DNA from 2 places in the Cupriavidus sp. UYPR2.512 genome. Region 2 is predicted to be linked to the other one. Evidence: predicted binding sites of a transcription regulator. Region 2 holds the regulator's gene; the other holds the start of a gene.
What was found. The regulator NrdR, encoded in region 2, represses ribonucleotide reductase genes. The targets are predictions, from matches to a motif close to CACNANATNTNGTG.
Positions count from the first base shown of each region.

Region 1: a site for NrdR is predicted at 9,691-9,704, ahead of A3A5_RS0111300 (ribonucleoside-diphosphate reductase subunit alpha). Genes of this name have one in related genera too.

Region 1 covers NZ_KB902920.1:86,673-100,947, forward strand. Annotated here, with positions in the region: gene A3A5_RS0111255 (2OG-Fe(II) oxygenase) at 1-855, shown strand, start outside; gene A3A5_RS0111260 (LysE family translocator) at 1,013-1,636, shown strand; gene A3A5_RS0111265 (hypoxanthine-guanine phosphoribosyltransferase) at 1,699-2,241, opposite strand; gene ffh (signal recognition particle protein) at 2,296-3,690, opposite strand; gene A3A5_RS0111275 (inner membrane protein YpjD) at 3,822-4,760, shown strand; gene A3A5_RS0111280 (PP0621 family protein) at 4,767-5,069, shown strand; gene A3A5_RS0111285 (sensor histidine kinase) at 5,066-7,171, shown strand; gene A3A5_RS0111290 (sigma-54 dependent transcriptional regulator) at 7,197-8,819, shown strand; gene ampD (1,6-anhydro-N-acetylmuramyl-L-alanine amidase AmpD) at 8,816-9,427, shown strand; gene A3A5_RS0111300 (ribonucleoside-diphosphate reductase subunit alpha) at 9,928-12,861, shown strand; gene A3A5_RS0111305 (ribonucleotide-diphosphate reductase subunit beta) at 13,014-14,201, shown strand; gene A3A5_RS43195 (hypothetical protein) at 14,209-14,275, opposite strand, start outside.
Region 2 covers NZ_KB902964.1:49,091-63,365, forward strand. Annotated here, with positions in the region: gene tolB (Tol-Pal system beta propeller repeat protein TolB) at 1-24, opposite strand, end outside; gene tolA (cell envelope integrity protein TolA) at 233-1,303, opposite strand; gene tolR (protein TolR) at 1,340-1,783, opposite strand; gene tolQ (protein TolQ) at 1,855-2,538, opposite strand; gene ybgC (tol-pal system-associated acyl-CoA thioesterase) at 2,535-2,939, opposite strand; ZMP/ZTP riboswitch at 3,095-3,240, shown strand; gene glyA (serine hydroxymethyltransferase) at 3,368-4,615, shown strand; gene nrdR (transcriptional regulator NrdR) at 4,771-5,238, shown strand; gene A3A5_RS0114025 (hypothetical protein) at 5,608-6,000, shown strand; gene A3A5_RS0114030 (PilW family protein) at 5,997-6,911, shown strand; gene A3A5_RS0114035 (pilus assembly protein) at 6,905-7,525, shown strand; gene A3A5_RS0114040 (PilC/PilY family type IV pilus protein) at 7,522-9,375, shown strand; gene A3A5_RS0114045 (prepilin-type N-terminal cleavage/methylation domain-containing protein) at 9,372-9,830, shown strand; gene A3A5_RS0114050 (Tfp pilus assembly protein FimT/FimU) at 9,841-10,395, shown strand; gene ribD (bifunctional diaminohydroxyphosphoribosylaminopyrimidine deaminase/5-amino-6-(5-phosphoribosylamino)uracil reductase RibD) at 10,448-11,563, shown strand; gene A3A5_RS0114060 (riboflavin synthase) at 11,624-12,244, shown strand; gene A3A5_RS0114065 (hypothetical protein) at 12,254-12,496, opposite strand; gene A3A5_RS0114070 (hypothetical protein) at 12,979-13,260, shown strand; gene A3A5_RS0114075 (hypothetical protein) at 13,274-13,867, shown strand; gene A3A5_RS0114080 (hypothetical protein) at 13,864-14,109, shown strand.

The sequences.
Region 1 (14,275 bases), on a different contig from region 2:
TACACCGAATCCTCGCCCGAACTTGAACAATGGCTGGCCCGGCATATCGCCCAGGGCTTTGCCGCCGATGCGCTGGTGCTGTCGATGCTGCGCTCGGGCTATGACGACGCCTTTGCGCGCCGGGCCGTGGCCGCGGCCTTTGCACAAGACGCCGATGGTGCCGCGCCGGCCAGGCCCGCCCCGGCCCGCTCCGCCGCCGCCGCCGGCACGCCCGCGGTCTATGCGGCCGATGGCGGCGACCGCCAGGTTCCGATCCTGTTCCGGCTGGCGTCGCCGCAGGTCCAGCTGTTCCAGCAACTGCTGACCGACGACGAGTGCGACGCCCTGGTGGCGCTGTCGCGCGGCCGCCTGGCGCGCTCGCCGGTGGTCAACCCCGATACCGGCGACGAGAACCTGATCGATGCCCGCACCAGCATGGGCGCGATGTTCCAGGTGGCCGAGCACGCCCTGATCGCGCGCATCGAGGCGCGCATCGCCGCCGTCACCGGCGTGCCCGCCGAGCACGGCGAAGGGCTGCAGATCCTCAACTACAAGCCCGGCGGCGAGTACCAGCCGCACTTCGACTACTTCAACCCGCAGCGCCCGGGCGAGGCGCGGCAGCTTTCCGTTGGCGGGCAGCGCATCGCCACCCTGGTGATCTACCTGAACACGCCTGAGGCGGGCGGCGCCACCGCGTTCCCGCGCGTGGGGCTGGAGGTGGCGCCGGTCAAGGGCAACGCGGTCTACTTCAGCTACCGGCTGCCCGACGGCACGCTGGATGAACGTACGCTGCACGCCGGCCTGCCGGTGGCATCCGGCGAGAAATGGATCGCCACCAAATGGCTGCGCGAACGGCCGTACCGCAGCGAGGCGTAAGCCTGCCCGTGGTGAACCCATAGAACGGGCCGGGCGCGCCCTGCACTGAACCAGTCGGCATATCTGTCCCGTATCGGTATTAATTCCCAAAATTGTACCGGTACTGTACCGCTCACTGACCGTAGACTGACTCCCTGAATGCGCCCTGGAGTCAGTCATGGAAGTGTCCCAACTCGCCGCCGGAACCGGTGTCTTTGCCGCGTTTGCCGGCTTTGCGCTGGTGTCGTCGATCACCCCCGGTCCCAATAACACGATGCTGCTCGCCTCGGGCGTGAACTTCGGCTTCATGCGCACGGTGCCGCACCTGCTCGGCGTCAGCATTGGCTTTGCGCTGATGGTGGGACTGGTCGGGCTGGGGCTGGGATCGCTGTTCCAAGCCTTCCCGTGGACCTGGCAGGTGCTGCGCGTGGTGGCGACGGTCTACCTGATATGGCTGGCGTGGAAGCTGGCCACGGCCGGCGGCGTGCAGGACCAGCAGGTCAAGCGGCCGATGGGCTTCTGGGCCGCGGCGGCGTTCCAGTGGGTCAATCCCAAGGCGTGGGTGATGGCGGTGGGCGCGTGCAGCACCTACGTGCTGCACGGCAACCTGTGGCTCAACGTGCTGCTGCTGGCGGGGATCTTCGGGGTGGTCAACCTGCCCAGCGTAGCAATGTGGGCGTTGTGCGGCTCGGCGCTGCGGCGCTGGCTGGCGCGGCCAAAGGTGCTGCGCGCTTTCAATATCGGCATGGCGGTGCTGCTGCTGGCCTCGCTCTGGCCGATCCTGGGGTCGCACCAGGCGTGACGTGCTTGCTCCCCTCTCCCGCCTGCGGGAGAGGGGAGCAAACCATCAGTCCTTCAGATTATTCACACCAACGCGCGGATCGCGTCCAGGTTGCGCCAGTACCCCTTGGCATCCATGCCGCAGCCAAAGACATAGCGGTCGGGCACGGCAAAGCCGCAGAAGTCCGGGTGCATGGGCTTGGCCTTGCTGAGGGTCTTCTCGCACAGCACGGCGGCGTGGAATTCCTTGGCGCCCATATCCATGATGCGCTCGCGGATGGCGGCCATGGTCTCGCCTTCATCCAGGATATCGTCCAGCACCAGCACCACGCGATCCTTGACCGATTCACGCGGGGCCACGCGCCACTGCATTTCGCCGCCCACGGTCTTGTTGTTGTAGCGCGAGAGGTGGATGTAGTCGAACTCCAGCGGGAAGGCCAGCTTGGGCAGCAGCATGCCGGTGAAGACCACCGCGCCGCCCATCACCGACAGCACCAGCGGGAAGGCATCGCCCATCTTGGCGGTGATGTCCGTGGCCATGCGGTCCAGCGATGCCTGGACTTCCGCGGCGGAGACGATTTCTTCGGAGTTGGCCCACAGCTCGCGGGCCTGTACGGCGCTCATCATGATGTTTGTCCTGTTCTTTTGCGGGGGAGGCAAGTCGGGTTGCGGCGACGGATTCTAGCGGTTGAAGAGGCCCTTCATGCCGCCCTTCATCGCGCCCATCTGGCGCATCATCTTCATCATGCCGCCGCCCTTGAGCTTCTTCATCATGGACTGCATCTGGTCGAACTGGTTGAGCAGGCGGTTCACTTCCTGCACCGGCACGCCGGCGCCCGCGGCAATGCGGCGCTTGCGGCTGGCCTTGATCAGCTCGGGCTTGGCGCGCTCGGTGGGCGTCATGCTGTTGATGATGCCTTCCATGCGGGCCACCTGCTTCTCGGCCTGGTCCATGTTGGCGCCCTGCGCCTGCTGGGCGAACTGCGCCGGCAGTTTGTCGACCAGGCTGCCCAGGCCGCCCATCTTCTTCATCTGGCCGATCTGCGCCTTGAAGTCTTCCAGGTCGAAGTCACCGGTCTTCTTGATCTTCTTGGCCAGCTTCTCGGCCGCTTCCATGTCCACGCCGCGCTGGGCTTCCTCGACCAGCGCGAGGATGTCGCCCATGCCCAGGATGCGCTGGGCCATGCGGTCGGGGTAGAAGGGCTCCAGGCCGTCCAGCTTCTCGCCGACGCCGACAAACTTGATCGGGCGGCCGGTGATATGGCGCACCGACAGTGCCGCGCCGCCGCGCGCGTCGCCGTCCAGCTTGGTCAGCACCACGCCGGTCAAGGGAAGGGTGTCGTTAAAGGCCTTGGCGGTGTTGACGGCGTCCTGGCCCAGCATGGCGTCGACCACGAACAGGGTTTCGGCGGGTTTCAGCTCGGCGTGCAGGGCGGCGATTTCCTGCATCATCAACTCGTCGATACCGAGCCGGCCGGCCGTGTCGACGATCAGCACGTCGTGGTAGTGCTTGCGCGCCCAGTCCACCGCCGCGCGGGCGATGTCCACGGGCTTCTGGTCCGGCTGCGACGGGAAGAAGTCGGCGCCGACCTGCTCGGAGACGGTCTTGAGCTGGGCAATAGCGGCGGGACGGTAGACGTCGCAGGAGACCGTCAGCACCTTCTTCTTTTTGTTTTCCTTGAGCCACTTGGCCAGCTTGCCCACGGTGGTGGTCTTGCCGGCACCCTGCAGGCCGGCCATCAGGATGATGGCGGGCGGCTGCACGGCCAGGTTCAGCTCGGCTTCCTTGTTGTTGCCGCTGGCAGCGTCGGCGCCGCCGATCACCGCGGTCAGCTCGCGCTGGACCACGCCGACCAGGGCCTGGCCCGGGGTGAGGCTGCTGACAACCTCCTCGCCCATGGCCTTTTCCTTCACGCGGGCAACGAATTCGCGCACGACCGGCAGCGCCACGTCGGCTTCGAGCATGGCAAGGCGCACTTCGCGCAGCATCTCGGCGGTGTTGGCCTCGGTCAGGCGCGCCTCGCCGCGCATGGTCTTGACCACACGCGCCAGGCGTTGAGTGAGATTGTCCAGCATGGCAGGAATCGGGGGAGAAGTCGGAGCAGGGCTCGGGGCTGAAATCGGAGGCAGTCCGGCACACGGGGCGGGCCTGGAGCACCGGTTCAACCGGCCGCCACCGTCCGTGGGCACTAAGGTAAACTGCGTAAATGGTCATTGTACTGTATGCCCTGACGGCACTTCTCTATTGCGGCCTGGCCTATCACGGCTGGGCCACGCGCCATCCACGCGTTGCCACCGCTGCCGGCCAGGCAGGGGGGGCGACCTCGGCCGTGCTGGTGGCCGGCGGCGGCCCCATTCCCCCGGCGGGCGGCGCGCACGGCGAAGGGCGCCCGGCCTGGTGGCACGTGCTGATGCTGGCGGCGCTGGCCAGCCACGGCTTGCTGCTGCATGAAACCATCTTCCCGGCCGAGCGCATGATGTTCGGCTTTGCCTTTGCGCTGTCGGCCATGCTGTGGCTGGGCGTGGGCATCTACTGGATAGAGAGCTTCTTCTTCTCGCTGGCGGGGCTGGGCCTGATCGTGATCCCGGTGGCGCTGGTGGCCAGCCTGATGCCGCTGGCCTTCCCCGGTTCGCAGATCCTGGGCTACGCGGCGCGGCCGCTGTTCAAGCTGCATTTCATCATCGCCAACGTGGCCTACGGGCTGTTCACGCTGGCGGCGTTCCACGCCTTCCTGATGCTGCTGGCTGAACGGCGCCTGCACGGCTTCCGGCACGCGCCGGCGCGGCCGCCGGAGCAGCAACCCAGCGAATGGCTGGGCCGCTGGCTTGACCTGCTGCCACCGCTGCTGACGCTGGAGAAGCTGCTGTTCCGGCTGATCGGCGCCGGCTTTGTGCTGCTGACGCTGACCATCGGCTCGGGCCTGCTGTTCTCTGAAGAGCTGTTCGGCCGCGCCTTCCGGCTGGACCACAAGACGGTGTTCGCGCTGATCTCATGGGCCATGTTCGGCGGCATCCTGGCCGGGCGCATCTTCCGCGGCTGGCGCGGCAAGGTGGCGCTGCGCTGGGTCATCGCCTCGTTCGGCATCCTGCTGCTGGCCTATGTCGGCAGCCGTTTCGTGATTGAAGTCGTCCTGCATCGTCTCTGATCTTCCATGGCACGTATCCTGATCCTGCTGGCCGTGGTGCTGGGCGTCTTCTGGTGGCTGCGCGCCCGGGCCGAGGCCCGGCTCGCTGAACACCGCGCGCGCCAGGCCCGCGAGGCCAGCCAGCGCACTGGCGCCGCCGGCCCGGCCGATGCCACCGCCGAACCCATGGTCCAGTGCGCCCAGTGCGGCGTGCACCTGCCGCAGGGCGAGGCCATTGCCTGGCGCGGCCTGCATTACTGCCGCCGCAGCCACCTGCCTGACGAAAGCCGGGCCGAGGGCGGCGACGGCAGCGGCGGCCCGCACCCATGACAGAGCCGGCGTCGTCGGGCTGGCACCGGCTGAACGCCTGGCGCGGCCTGGCGCAGTTGTGGCGCCAGCCCGAGCCGCCTGACTTCCACTGGCGCCTGCTGCGCTATTTCTGCTGGACCCGCGTGGCGGTGGGCCTGCTGCTGGTCGGCTTTGCGCTGATGCAGCGCGGCGAGCCGGCACCCGTCACCGCCGTCACGAATGCGATCCCGCCCGTGCCGTTCGACCTTTGGCGCCTGGGCGGCATCGAACACGCGGCGGCCATGACCATTGCCGTGCCCTATCTTGGCATTGCCCTGGCGATGCTGGCCGGCACGCTGTGGCGCCGGCACTTCCATCTGCGCGTGCGGGTGCAGGTGCTGGCCGACCTCGCCCTGCTGGCGCTGGTCTTCAGCGTGCTGGGGCGGGGCGGGCAGGCCGAGGGCCTGGCCATGATCTTCCTGCTGCCGGCGCTGGAAGCCGGCGCGCTCACCAGCCTGCTGTTCGCGCTGTTTGCCGCGTCGATCTCCGCGCTGGTGGTGATGAGCGGGCCCTTCATGCACACCATCCTGCTGCGCCAGGCCGATGCCGGGCTGCTGGGCTCGGGCCTGTTCGGCCTGGTGTTCATGATCGCGGCGCTGCTGATGTATATGCTGGCCAACCGCCAGATCGCGCAGGAGCGCCTGGCGCTGGCGCGCGAGCAGGAGCTGCGCCTGCAGCAGCTGGTCAACCGGCTGATGGTCAACGACATGCAGGACGGCGTGATGCTGATGCGCGCCAACGGCGCGGTGGTGGCGGCCAACCCGGCGGCGGTAGTGCTGCTGGGCGTGCAGTCGCATGAGCGCATCTACTCACGCCGGCTCGGTGGTACGGCAGGGCAGGGCGGCGAAGCTGTGCTGTTCGACCTGCGCCGCATCCCGCGCCTGCAGCCGCTGATGGAGATGCTGCGCGACTGGCTGCACAGCAAGGACGATGTGCCGCGCATCCTGCAGCTGCTGCCGATGGCGTCCGGCACCGCGCTGGCCGACGGCACCATGCAGCACACCCGGCTGCGGCTGCGCTTTGTGCTGCCGGGGCTGGCAGGATTGCGGTCGACCATGGCGCATGGCCGCACCGTGCCGGCCACGCTGGATACGGCCGCCTGGAGCGAACTGTCGCCCGAAGCCGCCGGGCGCCTGCGCCTGGCCATCGCCCAGAACGAGGCCATGGCCTGGTCGCAGGAGGATGAGGCGCTGTTGCGCAGCGAGATGCGCGACACCGTGCTGGTCCATATCGAAAGCTGGGAACGCATCGCCGAGCAGGTGCAGCAGGAAAAGCTGGCCGCCATGGGCCGGCTGGTGGCCAGCATCGCGCACCAGATTCGCAACCCGCTGGCGGCGATCAGCCAGGCCAGCGAGCTGCTGGGCGATTCCGGCCGGCACGATCCCGCCGCGCAGGACCATGGCGGCGCCGATGTCGATATCGACCCCCGCCTGCTGCGCATCATCAACGACAACGTGCGCCGGCTGGACCAGGTCGTCTCAGACGTGCTGCAGATGTCGCGCCGCCCGCGCACCGGCCGCAGCACCGTGCACCTGGCGCAGGCGCTGCCCGAGATCGTCGAGCGCTGGCGCGCCGAAATGCGCTCGCGCCGCCCGCAGGCCGGCGAGACCCGCCCGGCAGGCCGGGCCGACATCAACGCCAATGCCATCCGGCTGACCGTGGACGTGGCCCAGCCGGTGGTGTTCGACGCCTCGCAGCTGCAGCAGGTGCTGGGCAACCTGCTGGACAACGCCTGGCGCTACTGCAGCCGGCTGCCGGGCTCGATCCGGCTGCTGGCGCATGCGCTGGACCAGCACCATGCCGAGCTGATCGTCTGGAACGACGGCGCCGAAGTCGCGCGCGAGCACCAGCGCAGCCTGTTCGAACCGTTCTTCACCAGCAATGCCCAGGGCACCGGGCTGGGGCTGTTCATGGCGCGCGAGCTGTGCGGCGCCAATGACGCCCAGGTGCGCTACGGCGCCATCGCATTGCCGGCGCTGCTCGAGCGCACCGGCATGCTGGCCCCCGCCGCGCGCGATACACTGCCGGCCAAGGCCTTCGTGCTGACGCTGCGCATTGAAAACGCCGACGCGGCCGCCGCCTGACCTGTCCCAACCCAGCTACCACTCCATGCCACCGCGAATGTCCCGAGCGCCCGATCCCATCCTGGTCATCGACGACGAGGCCGACCTGCGCGAGCTGCTGGACATCTCGATTCGCCGCATGGGCCATGATGTGGTGCTAGCCGGCTCCCTGGCCGAGGCGCGCGAGAAGCTGGCCCAGGGCCGCTACAGCCTGGTGCTGACCGACATGCGCCTGGGCGACGGCCTGGGCATCGAGATCGTGCGCCAGCTGTCGGCCGCGCCGGAGCGCATCCCGGTGGCGGTCATCACCGCCTACGGCAGCGCCGACAACGCCGTAGAGGCGCTCAAGGCCGGCGCCTTCGACTACATCGCCAAGCCGGTCTCGCTGGAACAGCTGCGCAGCCTGGTGCTGAACGCGCTGGGCCGCCAGCAGCGCGACAGCACCGATGCCGAAGCCGCCGCGGCCGAGCGGGCCGCCGACCGCGCCGCGGCGCTGCTGCCCGGCCATTCCGCCGCCATGCAAGAGGTGCGCCGCTCGCTGTCGCGGCTGGCGCGCAGCATGGCCCCGGTGGTGATCAGCGGCGAATCCGGCAGCGGCAAGGAGCGCGCCGCGCGCGCCATCCATGCCACCAGCGGGCGGGCAGCGCATCCCTTTATCGCCGTCAACTGCGGCGCCATCCCCGAGAACCTGATGGAGTCCGAGTTCTTCGGCCATGTCAAAGGCGCCTTCACCGGTGCCGACGGGGAGCGCGGCGGCTTCTTCCAGGCCGCTAACGGCGGCACGCTGCTGCTGGACGAGGTGGCCGACCTGCCGCTGCCGATGCAGGTCAAGCTGCTGCGCGCGCTGCAGGAGCGCCGCGTGCGCAAGATCGGCGCCAGCCGCGAAGACGCCGTCGACGTGCGCGTGATGTGCGCCAGCCACAAGGACCTGGCCGCGATGGTGGCGGCCGGGCAGTTCCGGCAGGACTTGTATTACCGGCTGAACGTGCTGGCGCTGCGCATGCCCACGCTGCGCGAGCGCGGGGAAGACATCCCGGTGCTGGCACGCGCCATCCTGGACCACCTGGCGGTGCGCTACGGCGACCCGCACCCCAAGCGGCTGTCACCGCCGGCGCTGCAACGGCTGGTGGCCTACCCCTTCCCGGGCAATGTGCGCGAGCTGGAGAACCTGCTGGAGCGCGCCTACGCCTTTGCCGAAAGCGAAGAGATCGAGCTGGCCGACCTGGGCCCGCTGGACGCCGGCGCCGAGCGCGCCGGGCTGATGCATGCCCCCGCGCCGGCAACGGCGCCAAACTATTACGCCCCCTGGGGCGCCACAGGCATGTGGGCGCCGGTGCGGCCGGCCGCCGCGCCTGCGCCGGCCCTGGCAGAGCCGCCACCCGTGGCACCGGCCCCGGCCAGCGCGCCCGAAGCTGAGCCTGCCGGCGACCCCGCCGAACGTGCCTGCCGCGGCATCGTCTTCCCGATCGACCTGCCGGCCAGGCTGGAAGCCGTGGAGCGCGAGCTGATCCTGCAGGCGCTGGCGCAGACCAACTTCAACCGCACCGCGGCCGCGCCGCTGCTGGGCCTGAACCTGCGCCAGCTGCGCTACCGCATCCAGCAGCTGGGCATCCGCGAAGCCATGGACGCCGCCGACCGCAGCGCCGTGGAAGGCGAGGGCACGCCATGACCAGGCCCGCGCACCGCTACCTACCCGATGCCGACGGCTGGGTCCCCGCCGCGCGCCGCGTGCCGTCGCCCAACTTCGACGCGCGCCCGGCCGGCATGCCGGTGGACCTGGTGGTGCTGCATAACATCAGCCTGCCGCCGGGCCAGTTCGGCAGCGGCGACATCGAGGCCTTCTTCCAGAACCGGCTCGATCCCGGCAAGCACCCGTTCTTTGCCACCATCCACCAGGTGCAGGTGTCCGCGCACTTCCTGGTCACCCGCGAGGGTGAACTGGTGCAGTTCGTGCCGTGCACACAGCGGGCCTGGCATGCCGGGCAGTCCGATTTCTTCGGCCGCGCCCGTTGCAATGATTTTTCCATCGGCATCGAGATCGAGGGCTGCGATGACCTGCCGTTCACCCTGGCCCAGTACGACACCGTGGCCGCGCTGGTGCCTGCGCTGCTGGCCGCCTACCCGGTGCGCGCGATTGCCGGCCACAGCGACATCGCCCCGGGGCGCAAGACCGATCCCGGCCCGCATTTCGACTGGAAGCGCTTTGCCACAGAAGCGTCATTGCCGCCGGGTATGCTGCCGTATCGCTGCGGATCGGCCCCTCCCTCGGGTGACTGATTCATAACGTCTTTCCCCACGCCAGGGCGCCCAGTCCTGGCGCTGATGCCCCACGTCCGTGTGGGGCTATCGCACCGTCGCAACAATCAAAAAAATTTTTGTGAAATGTGCAGTTGCGAACGGTCTGGCGAAAACCCTTGCGAGTCCTAGGCTTGCGGGCATGTGGCGCTGCCGCACTGACGCCTGCGCCCTCCAAAAAGCGCTTGTCAAGACTGGTCATTCGCATTCGTTTCACTATACTTAGCCCAGTTTCAGGCAGCACCCACTATATCTAGTAGTCAAACCGGGGAGCCGGCCCAGGGGTCAGTTGGGGATCACGAAGTTCGTGCATCGTCCCGAACCTCCCTCTAAGGCCAGCGAATCACAAGAGTCCCTGGCGAAATGTTCACGTAAAGGCAGTCTGTCCGAACCCGCTTTCCAGCCGGGAGGGACGTTCTTTTCGCCGCATTTCGCCAGGGACTCTTTTGTCTCTTATTTCCAGGGTAAAAACAGGAGTTCTCATGCAAACGGCCCAGAACGAAATCACCACGGGTGGCGCCGCCGCCGGTATCGCACCGACCGCGCAGCAGACCCCCGCCAACGCCGCCAATACGAATTACCCGGATCACAAGATCATTCGTCGCAACGGCGCTGTGGTGGCTTTCGAGCCGTCCAAGATCGCCGTTGCCATGACCAAGGCCTTCCTCGCCGTGAACGGCGGGCAGGGCGCCGCTTCCGCGCGCGTGCGCGAGATCGTTGAGCAACTGACTGACAACGTGGTGCGCGCGCTGGTGCGCAGCCGCCCCAACGGCGGCGCCATCCATATTGAAGACGTGCAGGACCACGTGGAACTGGCGCTGATGCGCTCGGGCGAGCATGAAGTGGCCCGCGCCTACGTGCTGTACCGCGAGAAGCGCAAGGCAGAACGCGCCAGCGCCAGCGCCGAGGCCGTGGCCCGCGTGCAGGAAGGCGGCATCAGCGTCAACGTGACCGACGGCGGCGTGAGCCATCCGCTGGACATCGCCGCGCTGCACGCCCTGATCGACAACGCCTGCTCCGGCCTGGGCAATGCCGTCAGCGCCGAGCCGATCCTGAAGGAAACCCTGAAGAATCTGTACGAAGGCGTGCCGATGACCCAGGTGTACGACTCCGCCATCCTGGCCGCGCGTACCCTGATCGAAAAGGACCCGGACTACAGCCAGGTCACCGCCCGTATCCTGCTGCACACCATCCGCAAGGAAATCCTGGGCGCGGAAGTGACCCAGAGCGAAATGGCCACGCGCTACGCCGAGTACTTCCCCAAGTTCATCGCGCGCGGCATTCAAGCCGAGCTGCTGGACGAGCAACTGGCCACCTACGACCTGGCCCGCCTGGGCGCGGCGCTGGACGCCGGCCGCGACTTCCAGTTCAACTACCTGGGCCTGCAGACCCTGTACGACCGCTACTTCCTGCATATCGATGAAACCCGCATCGAAATGCCGCAGGCCTTCTTCATGCGCGTGGCCATGGGCCTGGCGCTGAACGAGAAAGACCGCGAAGCGCGCGCCATCGAGTTCTACCAGCTGCTGTCGTCGTTCGACTTCATGTCGTCCACGCCGACCCTGTTCAACTCGGGCACCCGCCGCTCGCAGTTGTCGTCGTGCTACCTGACCACCGTGTCGGACGACCTGGAAGGCATCTACGAAGCGCTGAAGGAAAACGCGCTGCTGTCCAAGTTTGCCGGCGGCCTGGGCAATGACTGGACCAATGTGCGCGCACTGGGCTCGCACATCAAGGGCACCAATGGCAAGTCGCAAGGCGTGGTCCCGTTCCTGAAGGTAGTGAACGACACCGCCGTGGCCGTGAACCAGGGCGGCAAGCGCAAGGGCGCGGTCTGCGCCTACCTGGAAACGTGGCACCTGGACATCGAAGAATTCCTGGAACTGCGCAAGAACACCGGTGACGACCGCCGCCGCACCCACGACATGAACACGGCCAACTGGATTCCGGACCTGTTCATGAAGCGCGTGATGGAAGCCGGCGAGTGGACCCTGTTCTCGCCCGCCACCTGCCCGGACCTGCACGACAAGGTTGGCAAGGAATTCGAGAAGGCCTACCTCGGCTATGAAGCCAAGGCCGCCAGCGGTGAACTGAAGCTGTTCAAGAAGCTGCCCGCGCTGCAACTGTGGCGCAAGATGCTGGGCATGCTGTTCGAGACCGGCCACCCGTGGATCACCTTCAAGGATCCGTGCAACATCCGCAGCCCGCAGCAGCACGTGGGCGTGGTGCACAGCTCCAACCTGTGCACGGAAATCACGCTCAATACCAATGAGAGCGAGATCGCCGTGTGCAACCTGGGCTCGGTCAACCTGGTCGCCCACATGACCAAGCAAGCCGACGGCACCTACGCGCTGGATCACGCCAAGCTGCAGAAGACCGTGCGCACCGCCATGCGCATGCTCGACAACGTGATCGACATCAACTACTACGCTGTCGACAAGGCCCGCAATTCCAACCTGCGCCACCGTCCGGTCGGCATGGGCATCATGGGCTTCCAGGATTGCCTGCACGTGCTGCGTACGCCGTACTCCAGCGACGCCGCCGTCAAGTTTGCCGACACCTCGATGGAAGCGGTGTGCTACTACGCCTACCAGGCTTCGACCGAACTGGCCGAAGAGCGCGGCCGCTACAGCACCTATGAAGGCTCGCTGTGGGACCGCGGCATCCTGCCGCAAGACTCGCTCAAGCTGCTGGCCGAAGAGCGCGGCGGCTACCTGGAAGTGGACCTGTCCAGCACCATGGACTGGGACGCGCTGCGCGCCCGCATCAAGCAGCACGGCATGCGCAACTCGAACTGCATCGCGATTGCGCCGACCGCCACGATCTCGAACATCATCGGCGTGTCCGCGTGCATCGAGCCGACGTTCCAGAACCTGTACGTCAAGTCCAACCTGTCGGGCGAGTTCACCGTGGTCAATGACTACCTGGTGCGCGACCTGAAGGAACGCGGCCTGTGGGACGAAGTGATGGTTGCCGACCTGAAGTACTTCGACGGCTCGCTGGCCCGCATCGACCGCATCCCGCAAGACCTGCGCGACATCTACGCCACCGCGTTCGAAGTCGAGCCGACCTGGCTGGTCGAAGCCGCCAGCCGCCGCCAGAAGTGGATCGACCAGGCCCAGTCCCTGAACATCTACATGGCCGGCGCCTCGGGCAAGAAGCTGGACGACACCTACAAGCTGGCCTGGCTGCGCGGCCTGAAGACCACGTACTACCTGCGCACCATGGCTGCCACGCACGTGGAGAAGTCGACCGTGTCGCGCGGCTCGCTGAATGCGGTGTCGTCGGGTAGCGATGGTGGCTCGGCCATGGACGCAGCGGCCGCATCGGCCCCGGCCATGCCGGAAGCGGAAGGCGCGGTCTGCACGATGCGCCCGGGCGATCCTGGCTTCGAAGAGTGCGAAGCCTGCCAGTAATCACGCAGTAGCGAAGTAATCAACCACCCCCGGGGTTTGCTCCCCTCTCCCGCCTGCGGGAGAGGGGCCGGGGGAGAGGGCCGGCGCCACCACAACGTGAGCCGTCATCTTTGACCACCGCGCCCCCCAATCGAATCACGGAGAATCACATCATGCTGAGCTGGGACGACGACGTTCAAGCCACCCCGCAGGCCGCACCGCAGCCTGCCCTGCAACCCGCTGCATCGGCTGCCACCGCTGACCAGCAAGGCGTCCTGCCGCCGAGCGCCACGCAAGGCGGCATCCTGGGCAACAACCCCAACGCCGCCGCCGCGCAAAGCAACCGCCGCGTCAACGCTGCCGACAAGCGCGTCATCAACGGCTCGACCGACGTCAACCAGCTCGTCCCGTTCAAGTACAAGTGGGCGTGGGAAAAGTACCTGGCCGGCTGCGCCAACCACTGGATGCCGCAGGAAATCAACATGTCGCGCGACATCGCGACGTGGAAAGACCCCAACGGCCTGACCGAAGACGAGCGCCGCATCATCAAGCGCAACCTTGGCTTCTTCGTCACCGCCGACTCGCTGGCCGCCAACAACATCGTGCTGGGCACCTACCGCCAGATCACCGCGCCGGAATGCCGCCAGTACCTGCTGCGCCAGGCCTTTGAAGAGGCCATCCACACGCACGCCTACCAGTACATCGTTGAATCGCTGGGCCTGAACGAAGCCGAGATCTTCAACGCGTACCACGAAGTGCAGTCGATCCGCGACAAGGACGAGTTCCTGATCCCGTTCATCGACACGCTGACCGACCCGTCGTTCAAGACCGGCACGCCGGAAAACGACCAGAAGCTGCTGAAGTCGCTGATCGTGTTCGCCTGCATCATGGAAGGGCTGTTCTTCTATGTGGGCTTCACGCAGATCCTGGCGATGGGGCGGCAGAACAAGATGACTGGGGCGGCAGAGCAGTATCAGTACATCCTGCGGGATGAGTCGCTGCACTGCAATTTTGGTATCGACCTGATTAATCAGATCAAGCTGGAGAATCCGCATCTTTGGACGGCGGAGTTCAAGGCTGAGATCACGGAGTTGTTCAAGAAGGCTGTTGATCTGGAGTACCGCTATGCTGAGGACACGATGCCGCGTGGGGTGTTGGGTCTGAATGCGCCGATGTTTAAGTCGTATCTGCGGTTTATCTGCAATCGTCGGTGCCAGCAGATTGGGTTGGATCAGCTGTTCCCGAATGAGGAGAACCCGTTCCCGTGGATGTCCGAGATGATTGACTTGAAGAAGGAGCGGAATTTCTTTGAGACTCGGGTTATTGAGTATCAGACGGGTGGGGCGTTGAGCTGGGATTGAGTGTTAGTTAATCAACGATAAAAATGGGAGCCGAAGGCTCCCATTTTTCTTGGCTAAAGTGGCTGCTATCGGCC
Region 2 (14,275 bases):
GTTGGGGGCCCAAAGCTTTCGCATGCTGCTCCTCAGTCGATTTCAAGTTTCGTCGGGCACGGCAGGCAATCGGCAACACGGGCAAATACGGCATTGCGGCGCGTGGCGCATGCCCCGTCTGCGTGCGTATCGCACACTGCCGGCCGCGTCAGGCAACCTGCCATGCTAGCGCTGGGACCAAGACCCAGCGATGAAGGTTGCATTATGTTGCAAATCATGCCGCCCAGGTCACTCAGTCCTTCGGCCGGAAGGTAATGGTGAAGCTGGCCGGCGCCTTGCCGTTCTCATCACGCGGCAGCGGGTCGGAACGTTCCACCGCGCGCAGCACGGCATTATCCCAGCCCGAGTTGCCGCTGGACTTGGACAGCCGCGCCGACAGCAGCGAACCATCCGGCGCCAGCTGCACCGACACCACCGCGGTCGGGTTGCCCGGCACGTCCTCGGTAAAGACGATATTCGGCTTGACGCGGCGGCGCACGCGGTCGGAATAGCCCGGCGACGCCTTGCCACCGCCGCCGGCACCCGCGCCGGCCGTACTGCCCACGCCGCCACCGCCCGCGCCGGAGCCGCCGGCCAGCGCCTGCAGGCGCGCCAGCTCGCTCTTGCGCTGGGCATTGGCGGCAGCCTCGCGCTTGGCCTTGGCGTCGGCATCCGCCTTGGCTTTGGCCTTGGTCTCGGCATCAGCCTTTGCCTTGGCGTCAGCCTTGGCCTTGGCGTCCGCCTGGGCCCTGGCCTTGGCGTCCGCTTCCTTGCGTTCTGCTTCCTTGCGTTCTGCTTCCTTGCGTTCTGCTTCCTTGCGTTCTGCTTCCTTGCGTTCTGCTTCCTTGCGCTCGGCCTGTTCCTTGCGCTGCTGGTCCTGCTGCGCTGCCTTCTTCTTCGCGTCGTCCTTGCGCTGGGCTTCCTTGCGGTCGGCTTCCTTACGTTCCGCCTCTTTACGCTCGGCTTCCTTGCGCGCAGCCGCCTGCTTGCGCTCGGCCTCTTCGCGCGCTGCCGCCTCGGCACGGCGCTTCTGGCGCTCCAGCGCGATGTCGGCGTCGTCCTCGACCTTGCTCTTCACCTCGGGCAGCGGCGGGGCCGGGCGCGGCTGCACCACCGGCTCCGGCGGCGGCGGCGGGGGCGCGGTGGCGGCCGGAATCTCTTCCCACAGCTCGGCCTCGGCGCCGACGGGGGTGCTGCTCTGCAAGCGCACGCCGTAGTACAGCACGACGGCCAGCAGCATATGCATGAAGAGCGCGAACAGGAAGGAACGCAGGGTTCCCCGCTCCTTGACCGGCTGGTAGGGATAGGCGGCGACGGTCTTCATCAGGCGCAACGGCAATCAGATAGGCGCTTCAATGCGTCAGGAGGTCTTGGACTTGACCATCAGGCCGACGCGCTTGATGCCATCGGCTTTCAGGATCGACATCACGTCCAGCACCGCCTCATACTTGACCGCGCGGTCGGCGGCAATCACCACCGGCTGGTCGGGATTCTCGTTCTGGCGCTGGTGCACAAAGTCGAGCAGGCCCTGCTTGTCGAGCTTGCGCTCGAAGGCGTTGCCGGCGTTGTCCTTGCCGCGCGCGATGAGCTGGCCGCTCTCGTGCACGGTGACCACGATCGGCGGCGCCTTCTGCTGCGGCGTGGCGTTGGCCACGGTGGGCAGGTCGACGGTGGCGGGGCTCACGATCGGCGCCGCCACCATGAAGATGACCAGCAGCACGAGCATGACGTCGATATACGGCACGACATTGATCTCGGCGCTGGCCCGGCGGCGCGAGCCGCCGCGGCGCTGAATGGCTGCCATTGCAGGACTCCTGGAAACGCCGGCCCGGGCTTGCGCCCGGACCGTCTGGATTAGATTCGATACGTGTGCAGTTAGCGCGCCTGCCGTTGCAGGATGTTCAGGAACTCTTCCATGAAGCTCTCGAACCGGATCGCCAGGCGGTCGATCTCCGTGGCATAGCGGTTGTAGGCGATCACCGCCGGAATCGCCGCGAACAGGCCGATCGCGGTCGCCACCAGCGCCTCGGCAATACCGGGGGCTACCGATGCGAGCGTCGCCTGCTGCACATTCGACAGGCCGCGGAACGCGTTCATGATCCCCCAGACCGTGCCGAACAGGCCGATATACGGGCTCACCGAACCGACCGACGCCAGGAATGGCAGATGCGATTCCATCACATCCATCTCGCGCTGGTAGGCCGCGCGCATCGCGCGCCGGGCCGCATCGAGCAGCGCGCTGGCTTCGTTGCCGCGCTCGCGCGCCTTCAGGAACTCTCCCATGCCGGATTCAAAGATCCGCTCCAGCGCGCCGGTGTTGTGGCGGTTGTTGAGGGCACTGTTATAAAGCGCCTGCAGGTCGCCGCCGGCCCAGAAGTCACGTTCGAACCCCTCGGTCTGGGTGCGCGCCGAGCGCAGCGCCAAGTGCTTGCGGAAGATATAGGTCCACGAAAACAGGGACATGACGAGCAACAGCGCCATGACGGCCTGTGCCAGCAGGCTGGCGTGGAGCACCAGCGTTATGATCGACATGTCTTGCGTGACGGTCACGGGATTCATCGTGCGGACTTGATGGTAGCTAAAACGGGGTCGGGAATCGGGGCGGGACGGCAAGTGCTTCGATCGACACACCCAACACGGATCGCGCCCGAGGCCAGCATCACCTCGCCACGCCAGGCTTCCTGGGAGAACTGGACCGAGGCCGGGCCGACCCGGTCGATGCGCGTGCGGATCTCGAGCTGGTCATCCAGCCGGGCGGGCGCATTGTAGTCCACCGCCGTGCTGCGGACGATAAAGACCACGCCCGCCTCGTCGGCGAGCGACTGCTGCTCGATGCCGAGCGAACGCAGCCACTCGGTGCGGGCGCGCTCGAAGAACTTCAGGTAGTTGGCGTAGAACACCACACCACCCGCGTCGGTGTCTTCCCAGTACACCCGTAGGGTCCAGACAAAGTTTGTCATGGCCGCGATTGTAACGGAGAGCGATCGCGGTTTCGTGTAAACCCGCATGGCGACTTTGCAACAGCAAGTTGCTGGCCAGCCCTTGCCAGTCCTTGCCTGGCGGGGCCGACGGCTTGCAGCGGGCGCCCGCCTCGCGCTACACTGCGCGCAACCATTCCATCTTGCGCGACTGGCGAAGTCAGTGGGCACTACCACGAGGAAGCGCAAGTTCTCTGGCGTGACGTTCATTACGCGTTCGCGTAACGTTCAGCACGCCTAGGCGTGAAGTTCTTTGCGCCTGCCGCTCGCCTGGGCAGCGAATGGGAAGCAGGGTGCGCCCTGCACCGACGGTTACAAAGTGCCGCCGGTGCTGGTCGCCGCTAGCCTTCCCCGCGCGCCCTACCCCCGATGCGTGAATCGGATTCCCTATTTTTCAGACGAGTTTCGCCATGTTCGAACGCAGCCGTTTTACGATCGACCAGATCGACCCCGAGGTCTTTGCCGCCATCCAGCAGGAAAACCAGCGCCAGGAAGACCACATCGAGCTGATCGCCTCCGAGAACTACACCTCGCCGGCCGTGATGGCCGCCCAGGGTTCGCAGCTGACCAACAAGTACGCCGAGGGCTATCCCGGCAAGCGCTACTACGGCGGTTGCGAGTACGTCGACATCGTCGAGCAGCTGGCCATTGACCGCGTCAAGCAGCTGTTCGGCGCCGAAGCCGCCAACGTGCAGCCCAACTCGGGCTCGCAGGCCAACCAGGGCGTGTACTTCGCCGTGCTCAAGCCGGGCGACACCATCATGGGGATGAGCCTGGCCGAAGGCGGCCACCTGACCCACGGCATGGCGCTGAACATGAGCGGCAAGTGGTTCAACGTGGTCAGCTACGGCCTGAACGCCCAGGAAGACATCGACTACGACGCGCTGGAAAAGCTGGCGCAAGAGAAGAAGCCCAAGCTGATCATCGCCGGCGCCTCGGCCTTCGCGCTGCGCATCGACTTCGAGCGCATCGGCCGTGTGGCCAAGTCGATCGGTGCCTACTTCATGGTCGACATGGCCCACTACGCCGGCCTGATCGCCGCGGGTGTGTACCCGAACCCGGTGCCGCACGCCGACTTCGTCACCACCACCACGCACAAGAGCCTGCGCGGCCCGCGCGGCGGCGTGATCCTGATGAAGGCCGAACACGAGAAGGCCATCAACTCGGCGATCTTCCCCGGCATCCAGGGCGGCCCGCTGATGCATGTCATCGCCGGCAAGGCAGTGGCGTTCAAGGAAGCGCTGACCCCCGAGTTCAAGGAATACCAGCAGCAAGTGGTGAAGAACGCCGCCGTGCTGGCCGAGACCCTGATCGCGCGCGGACTGCGCATCGTCTCGGGCCGCACCGAGAGCCACGTGATGCTGGTTGACCTGCGCGCCAAGAACATTACCGGCAAGGAAGCCGAGCGCATCCTGGGTGAAGCGCACCTGACCGTGAACAAGAACGCCATTCCGAATGACCCGGAAAAGCCGTTCGTGACCTCGGGCATCCGCGTTGGCTCGCCGGCCATGACCACGCGCGGCTTCAAGGAAGAAGAAGCCCGCATCGTCGGCAACCTGATCGCCGATGTGCTGGACAACCCGCACGACGCCGCCAATATCGCCAGCGTGCGCGAGCAGGCGGCAGCCCTGACCAAGCGTTTCCCGGTCTACGGCTGATGCATCGAGGCCGCCCATGCGTGTTCGCATGAGCGGCCGGCAGCTCCGCAAGCCGGCGCCCCGGGGCGCCGGCTTGCGGGCCTCGCCAACCCGCCCCGCCACCGCAGAACGACAACACGGACAAGGCGACGGGGTTCAACTGAAGGTGGTCCGGCATGAAATGCCCCTTTTGCGGTCATTCCAATACCCAGGTACTCGACACGCGCATGTCGGAAGACGGCGATGCCGTGCGCCGGCGCCGCCGCTGCGAAGCCTGCGACCGCCGCTTCACCACCTATGAGCGGATCGAGCTGTTCTTCCCCGCCATCGTCAAGAAAAACGGCTCGCGCGTGGACTACACCCGCGCCAAGCTGAAGGATTCCATGCGCCTGGCGCTGCGCAAGCGCCCGGTCTCGGCCGAGGCCATCGACGAAGCCATCACCCGCATCGAAGAAAAACTGCTGGCCCTGGGCGAAAAGGAAATCCCCAGCAGCCAGGTCGGCGAACTGGTGATGCGCGAATTGCGCAAGCTCGACAAGATTGCGTATATCCGCTTTGCTTCGGTGTACCGGAGCTTTGAGGACGTGTCGGAATTCCGCGAAGTGCTGGACGAGTTTGCGGCGTCCACCCCCCGGAAGGGGTAGCAAAGTAACAAAATCGTTGTTTAATCCCCGTTGCTCTCCCGCAAGGCCCGCTTGTCGCATATTAAAAGGGCCGGGATCCTACTCGCCCGTAGGCTATACACGCACGCTGGCCGCTGCGATGCAGTCTGCCCAGGTGCTGATGGGACTGGGCACCGGCAACCAGAGACTCGTCGATATCAGCCAGTTGGGCAGGGTCCGCGTATGCGCGCCCGTGCCGACACAAACCACGGTGTGTCAGTAAGCCAGGCTGCCTGGTAGCTGATCCCAGGAAAACCGAAACAACATTCTGCAAATCCTTCACGCTTAGGCACGTATTCGCCTGCTCGCGACAGCTACTTTGACGGTCCCTGCCAGTCTCGGTGACCGCCCATGCCGGATCTTCGCAAGCCAGCACATCAAACTGCCTGCCCGCACGGCAAGCGCCGCTGCACCAGCCGCCCCGCCGGCTTCGCCCTGCACGAAACGCTTTGCGCGCTGATCGTCGTGGCAGCCGGGCTGATGCCAATGATGGGGACGGCGCCGAAGGCGCTCGCCCACCTGCGCAAACTCGACGCCCTGGCCCAGGCTGCACGCCTCGCCGTGGAAATCACTGAGCTGGACACCGCGCAGCCGGCACTGCAAAGCGAGCGGCCAGACCTCTGGTCGAGCCGGTGCGGAAGCATCCCGGCGTTTCCGTGCCCCGATGGCGCGCGACTGATCATGGCAGGACGGCTTGGCGGGCAGCCCGGCATACCCTCGATCGTCTTGTGGGTGCAGCCATGAGGTGGCAATCATCCAAGGCGTTTTCGCTGATCGAATTGCTGGTCGGGCTGATGCTTGGGCTGGTTGTCACTGCGGCAGCTATGGTGGCGTTCCAAGCCTCGCGCACCGCCTACCTCACCGCCACCGACCGCATTCTGCTCGAGGAACGCGGCCAGCGCGCACTGACCATCATCGCGTCGCTGCTGCGCCAGTCGGGCTGGCCTGGGGAGCCCATATCCGCCACCTCCAGCGCAGCATTGCCCGCCGTCAGCGGCGCCGACAACTGCGGCCAGCCCGCCATGGGTGCCATGCCGTCCTGCGGCAAATCCGGCATCGGCCGCAGCGACGCGCTGTTGGTACGCTTCAGCGGCAGCGCACTGACCACGGCACCGGCCCAACCGGACGAGACCATGGTCGACTGCAGCGGCTACGCGGTTGCTGCGCGCATGGACGGCGCCAATGCAAACAGTGGCTACGTCGCCACCAACGTCCTCTACGTCGCAGCAGGCAGCGATGGCGTGCCGCAACTGCTGTGCCGCTACCCGGCGCGCCGCAATGGCGTGATCGACGGCATCGGCTGGACCTCCGGCGCGCTGATCCGCGGCATCGAGTCACTGCAGGTGCGCTACGGCCTGGATACAGACGGCGACGGCCGCGCGGACCGCTTCGAGACGGCATCCACGATCCAGCCACTGGGTGAATCCGCCTGGCATCGCGTGGTAGCCGTGCAGGTTGCCATTGCCGTGCGCGGCGACCGGCCGGGATCCGCGGCGGCAAACCCGGGCCACAGCGCCGACCCGTTGCCAACGCCCGGCACCGCGGCCGGCGATCTGGCGCCGGCCGCGGCATCGCAGGCAGTCACCGCGCGCCGCGTCTTCGCCACCACGGTACGGCTGCGCAATGCGCCACGCTGCCAGGAGACACTGTGCTAGCCCGCCGCCACCTTTCATGCCGCCGCCAGTCAGGCGCCGTCACGCTGCTGCTTTGCGGCACGATGCTGCTGCTGGTCGTGCTGATCGCTGCCGGTGCGCTGCACATGCTGTTGTCGGGCCGGCAACTTGTCGTCATGCAGCTCGAACGCGAAATCGCCTTCCGGGCCGCCGAGGTCGCGTTGCTCGACGCCGAGGCGGACCTGCTCGCGGCAGCGGCATCGCCAGACATGACGGGCCGGCTCGACAACTGGCCAGCGCCCGGGCACTGCGGCAGCGGCCGTCAGGCCGGCCTGTGCCGGCCCGCGGTGGCAGGCCCGCCTGTATGGCAGCCCTGGCTGCTGGCGGACACCAACGCGGGGGCCAACGCGGATGCGGTCGGCGTGCCGCTGGGCCGCTTTACCGGTGCGACGCTGCCGGAGCTGCCCGCTGGCACGCTCGGCACGCGGGAACTGCCGCGGTATGTCGCCGAGATCCTGGACGAAGCACCGCCCGGCTACAGCGCCCCGGACACCGCTTCCGCCACCACGCTGGCGCCCCGGATCCGGATCACGGCCATCGGGTTCGGCCGCAGCCGCGCCGTGCGCGCGGTGGTCCAGAGTGTGTTCCAGCCATGAATCGCCGCGCCGTCGTTGCCCTCGCCTGTCTTGCCATGACCTTCGCGCCGGGGTTCGCTGCCACCGGCTCCGAAGCAGGCCGGCTGCCATTGGCTTACCGGACCACGGACGGCGCGTATCCGTGGACCGGGCGCTTGTTCGCTGTCGGCTGGCAAGGATCGGCGCCGGCGCTGCCGCCTGCATTATGGGAAGCCGGCGAGCGCCTCGACCGCCAGCCCGTTGCATCGCGCCGGATCTTCACGTCCTCAGCGCCGACGGGCGCAGCGCCGCCGCACGCCATACCGCTGCAGTGGGACGCGATCGACGCGGCTTTCCGGGACACCGATAGCGTGGACACGCTGAAGCGCCTTGACCGCTCCCATCTCGAATGGCTGCGCGGCGACCGTACCCAGGCGGGTCTGCGGCCGCGCGACACGCGGCTCGGCAACGCGGCAGGCGCCCGTGCGCGGGTGGTGGCGCCGCCAGCCTGGGCGCCCGGCAAACCCGGCCACACCGGCTTTCGCCTGCGCTACGGCCTGCGCCCGAATATGGCCTGGCTGGGCACCAACGATGGCCTGCTGCACGGGTTCGATGCCGCGACCGGAGAAGAGCGCGCCGCCTATCTGCCAGGGGTGCTGTTGCCCTACGCCGCCGCCATGCCGGCGGCCGGCGCACCGCTGGTGCCCGCGCCCTGCCCCCGCCCGGAAGCGCAGGACGTGACGGTCCGCGGCGAATGGCGCACCGTCTTGCTGTGCGGCGTCCCTGGCAGTGCCGGGGCCGGCAATCCCGCAGCAGCCTTTGCGCTTGACGTTTCGGATCCCGACGGTCCGATGCCCTTCACGTTGTTATGGGAGCTCGCCGCCACTGACACATTGCCACTGTCCGCACGCGGCCCGGTGCGTGCGGCCGGCGTGCCTGGCCAGGACGGATTGCGCTGGTACGCAGTGATGACACTGGCTGCCACCACCAATGACAAGTCGATGGCAGCCCGTTCCGGCCTCGCGCTGCTGCCGCTCGACAAGCCTGCCGGCGCGGCATGGGCCGGCCAGCATGCCATCCGCACCCTGCCATTGCCAGAGCGGGGCTGCCAGGGCAATCCGGCGACCGGCAACCTCGTTGCGGTCAGCGTGCTGTCCGACATGACAGGCGCTGCACGCACCGTGTATGCGACGGACGATGCCGGCCAGCTATGGCGATTCCCGCTCGCGGATGCGCCGCCATCAGGCAGCGCGGCCGCCGCGTCGTGCCTGCACAGGATAAAGGGGCCAACGCAGCCACTCACGGAAGAGCCGCCGGTGCTGCTGGGCGCCACGACGGCGCCGGTGGTGGTCTATGGCGCGGGCAACGAACTCGCGGCAATACCGGACCGCTCGGCCCCGCACGGCACCAGCCTGGTTCCAGTCATGACACAAGCCAGCGACGGCGGGCACATCCTGCGGGCGCAACCGGTCTCCGCCGACAGCGCCGGCTGGCATCTGACGCTGCCCAACCCCGGCGAGCAGGTCGTGCAGATCCAGGCCGTATTCCCGGGCTATCTGCTGTTCGTCACGCGCACGCCCGATGGCGCGCAACGGGCCTACCTGGTGCTGGCCGGGACCGGAGACTCCGTCGCCCAGGCCAGCAACGGCGAGCGCCTGCACGTCGCCACTGGCCATCTGTTGCCACCGGGTGCCAGCGTGTTCGTCACCGCCACCGAATTGCCGGCAACACCGGCGCAACCTGGCCTCGCCTCACGCCAGGCCCACGAGTTGTCGCTCTGGGCCGTCGATGGCAACGCCGCCACGCGCCTGTCGCACACACTGGCCAGCCGGCGCACCGGGCGCTTGCGCTGGCGCGAGATCGTCGGCCCGGCCCGGGAGGACCTGCCTTGACCGCCGCCACACCCGCGTGCCAGCGCTGCAACGGCTTCAGCCTGGTCGAGCTTGCGGCGGCACTGGCCATCCTGGCCATCCTCGCGAGCCTTGCCGTGCCCGCGTGGCACGGCTACCTGATGCGGGGATGGCGCGCCCAGGCGCGTGCTGCCCTGACGGCATCGATGCTGCAACTGGAGCGGCACGCCGTCGGCGCCATGACGTTTGCCGCGGCGTTGGATGCCGAAGCGCCGGCCGGGGAATGGCCGCTCCCGGTACCGGCTGCCGGCACCGTGCGCCATCTGGTGACGGCGGCACCCTGCCCGCAAGCCGCCCTGGATGCCTGCGTCGAATTGCGGGCCATCCCGCAGCAGTCCGACCCCGAGTGCGGAGTGCTGATCCTGCGCAGTACCGGCCAGTGGCTGTCGCTGCCCGAAGGCGAGGCCGTGGCACGGCCGCTTCCGGCGCATTGCTGAGACCAGGAAGATGACCTGCGCGCCCCGCCGCCAGCATGGGCTGGCCCTGGTCGAACTGCTCACCGGCCTCGCCATCCTGGCGCTGCTGGCCAGCTCAGCCTATCCGGTATTCAGCGGCCTGCTGGCCCGCCAGCAAGTGTCGCTGGCAGCCGACCGGCTGGCGGCATCGCTGGCACTGGCGCGGGCCACGGCCCTGGCGCGGCGGGTCGAGGTGACCCTCCAGCCGCTGCCGGGCGAGACCACGCTGGACCGTGGCTGGCAGCTGGTCGTGGGGAATGCGCAACGTGGCGACCCGGAGCGCAGCGCCGTGCTGTCGGTCGTCGAGCCGGGCATGCCCTGCCTGTGGGTCACGCTGCGCCAGACCGCCCGCGGCACGAATGTGCTGAAATTCCTGCCTGTGGGATACTCTCGATCTGAGCAAGGCGGTTTCCAGGCCGCTACTTTCACGCTCGGCTGCCGTGGGGAGCAGCGGCAAGTCAGGCTGGGCGCGCAGGGACGTATCCGACTCTGCACACCCGGCCGCGACGCTGACTGCGATGCGACGGACTCCTCCGGACCACCATAACCCGGCAGCCCTGTATTCCAGATCGCTGCGCCAAGGCAAACGCAACCGCCGAATGTTTTCCGATACCGACCACGCCGCCATGCAACAGGCCCTTGCGCTCGCCGCGCGGGGCATGTTCATCACCACGCCCAACCCGCGCGTCGGCTGCGTGCTCGTCAAGGATGGCCAGGTCATCGGCCAGGGGTTCACCCAGCCGGCCGGGCAGGACCATGCCGAGATCCAGGCGATGAAGGACGCGCTGGCGCGCGGGCTGGACCCGGCCGGCGCCACCGCCTATGTCACGCTGGAGCCGTGCAGCCATTTCGGGCGCACGCCGCCGTGCGCCGATGCGCTGGTGCGCGCGGGCGTGACGCGTGTGGTGGCGGCCATGGAGGACCCCAACCCGTCGGTGTCCGGGCGCGGCCTGCAGCGGTTGCGCGAAGCCGGCGTCGATGTGCGCTGCGGCCTGCTGGAAAAGGAAGCGCGCGACCTGAATATCGGCTTCGTCTCACGCATGACGCGCGGGCTGCCGTGGGTGCGCGTCAAGGTGGCGGCATCGATGGACGGAGGCACCGCGCTGCATGACGGCACCAGCCAGTGGATCACCGGCCAGGCCGCGCGCGACGACGGCCATGCCTGGCGCGCACGTGCGTGCGCGATCCTGACCGGCATCGGCACCGTGCGCGACGACAACCCCGCGCTGACGGTGCGGGCCATCGCCACGCCGCGCCAGCCGCAGCGGGTGCTGGTCGATTCGCGGCTGGAGGTCCCGCTGGACGCGCAGATCCTGACGCCGGACACCAGCGAGTTGGCCAAGCCGGTGCTGGTGTTCTGCGCGGTGGAGGACCGGCAACGCCAGCGCGCACTGGAAAGCCGTGGCGCCGAAGTCGTCGTCCTGCCCAACCCGCACGGCAAGGTCGAGTTGCGCCGCATGCTGGAAGAACTCGGCCGGCGCGGCATCAATGAGCTGCACGTGGAGGCCGGCTTCAAGCTCAATGGTTCACTGGTGCGCGAGCATTGCGCCGACGAGCTGCTGATCTACCTCGCGCCCAAGCTGCTGGGCGATGCCCAGGGCATGTTCAACCTGCCGCCGCTGGCGCGGCTGCAGGATGCCGCGCAGTTCCGCTGGCATGAGATCCGGCAGATCGGCGACGACCTGCGGCTGATCGCCCGGCGCAACGACGCATAGAGCGGCACATACCGGCACCGCGTATCCAGATTCCAAATACCCAAAGCAGAAGACACCACCATGTTTACAGGCATTGTCGCGGCAGTCGGCCGCATTGATTCCGTTACCCCGCTGGGTGCCGCCGATGCCGGCGTGCGCTTGCATATCGCCGCGGGCGGGCTGGACCTGTCGGACGTCATCATCGGTGACAGCATCGCCATCCAGGGCGCCTGCATGACCGTGATCGCCATGGCGCCCGACAGTTTCGACGTCGAAGTCTCGCGCGAGTCGCTGGACAAGACCGTGGGGCTGGCGAGCACCGGCCGCGTCAACCTGGAAAAGGCTCTGCGCCTGGCCGACCGCCTGGGCGGCCACCTGGTGTCCGGGCACGTCGATGGTCTGGGCGAAGTCGTGCACTTCGCGCCGGTAGGCGAATCGCATGAACTGCGCATCCGCGCCCCGCGCGAGCTGGCACGCTACCTGGCCTACAAGGGCTCGGTCGTGGTGAATGGTGTGTCGCTGACCGTCAACCGCGTCAATGACGAAGCCGACGGCTGCGTGTTCTCCATCAACCTGATCCCGCACACCGTGGAAGTCACCACGCTGCAGGAACTCAAGCCGGGCGCACGCGTGAACCTGGAGATCGACCTGATCGCCCGCTATGTGGAGCGGATGCTGTCGACCGCGCAGGCCCCCGCGTAATACCGCGGGCTACTTGCCCTCGTCGGGCACGTTATAGGCCTCGCGCAGCTTGTCGGTGAAGGGGCGCAGCGCTTCCACGCAGGCGCTGCTGTTGCCGCCTTCCATCGTGGACAGGCTCCAGTTGCAGCCGCCGGCGTCCGGCGCGTGCCAGACCACATCGCCAAAGCAGGCGCCCTCGCAGGCGGCAAACTTCGACTGCTCGGCGCGTACCAGGGCACGCAGTTCGGCCTTGTTCTTGATCTGCCTCGACATCTTTGTCTCCCTTTGTTGTGCAAAGTCTGCTGGCGCGATCGGGCTGGCGCCCTGATCTGAAGTCCGGACCGCCGCTTGCCAGCGCGGCGGCATTCAGGGCTGGGCGTGCCCTTTTGTCGCGAGCATACGCTGACAACCCCCTCCTGTGGCAATTTGCTTGCGCCGTCGCCCCCGGGGAAAGTGCGCCGCGCGGAGCCCGGCAGCTTTGTTGTAAGTCAGCTGGTTCCTGCAACGCCCGAGGCCTAGAATGATGTGGGAGCGCTTGCAGTCCATGTATGCCCACAGGCGCTCGCCACTCGTTCCCGGGCCTCCCCCCTCGACAACGTCTAGCACCGGTGACTGCTGAAGTCACTCACGGGGACCACCTGGACCCTCATGCCCCCCTGCCCGCCGCGCCGCGCGCTCGTTCGCGAGCTGGCGCTCCCGCCGTTGCTTTCAACTGCCGGCCGGATTGCTGCCCGGCACCCATGAAGGAAACCACCGTGCCCGACCCCACCGCCAGAATCCTGTATCAGCGACTTCCGGCCACGCGCCTGCTGCGTGACCGGCACCCTACTGCGCCGATGCGCGCGCGCCTGGGCTTTGTGCGCCTGGCCGCGACCCACCTGCACCGTGCCGCCACCCTGCTGATCGACTGGGACCAGGCCGTGGGCAACGGATGGCCGCGGCTGCAGTCGCCGTCCTCCCCCCTGGCGAAAACATTCCGGCGCCCAGGCGCCCGGCGTTTCGCAGGCTTTCCGTGGTCCAGCGGCAAATGGACCTGACACCAAACGAGGCATGACCATGCGCAGCCTGCTGTATTTCCGGCTGAACGACATTGCCGCGGCAAGGCGCGCGCACGCGCAGCTTGGCGAGCTGGCCGCGACTCCCGCACGCATCGACGGGCCATGGTTCTTCCAGCGCGACGACCAGCCGGCCGAAGGCCTGCCCGCGCCCCACGCGGCGCAGATCACATATCGCAATGAAGTCGCGGCGGCCGGCCTGACCGCCGGCGCACTGGTGGTGGCCTGGATCCTGTTCCGCTACGGCACGCCGGCCAACGCGGCCGCGGGCTTCATGGCCTACTTTGGCGGCATGGCGCTTGGCGCCGTGATCGGCCGGTGGCTGGGCAGCGTGATCGGTGCCGGGATCATGCGCGCCGGCCTGAGGCGGCAGAAGCGGCAAATGTCGGCAGGCCAGCTGATGATGATCTGCGCGTGCGATCCGCACACAAAGGGGCGGATCTGCGAGATCGCCCAGGATGCCGGCGCCGCCGCCATCGACCCGCAAGATGGCCGGCTGCCGCTGCGCGGCTGGCTGACGGACCGCCACTGGCCTGCCTGGCTTTCAGGCCATGGCCAGCGCGCTGCCCCACACAGGAAACACGCATGAGCGAAAGTTTTTTCTATCAGCATTGCCACGTCGTCGTGACACTGGCCGAGGTCACCTTCGGCAAGTGGGAATGGACCTATGCGCTGGACGCGCATGCCAGTTTCACGAAACCCAACGCCGGCTTCCTCACGCGCGAGCTCGCGCTGGCTGACGCGACCCGCGCGGCCAGGGCGCGCATCGCCAGGACCTTGCGGCTGCGCGCCACAGGCCACGACGGCACACCGCTGGCCGCCGCGGCATAGGCTCCGGCCGAGCCCGGCACCGGCGCCCTGCCGGCAACGGGGCGGCCCATGGAGCACCGCTCTCCCCACCCGCTTCAGGCAGGCGCCGTACTTTCCGGTGCCATCGCCTCACGCGTTGCCTGCCTTGGCGTACAATACCCGGCTTGACTGGGCAACCTGCCGGGCG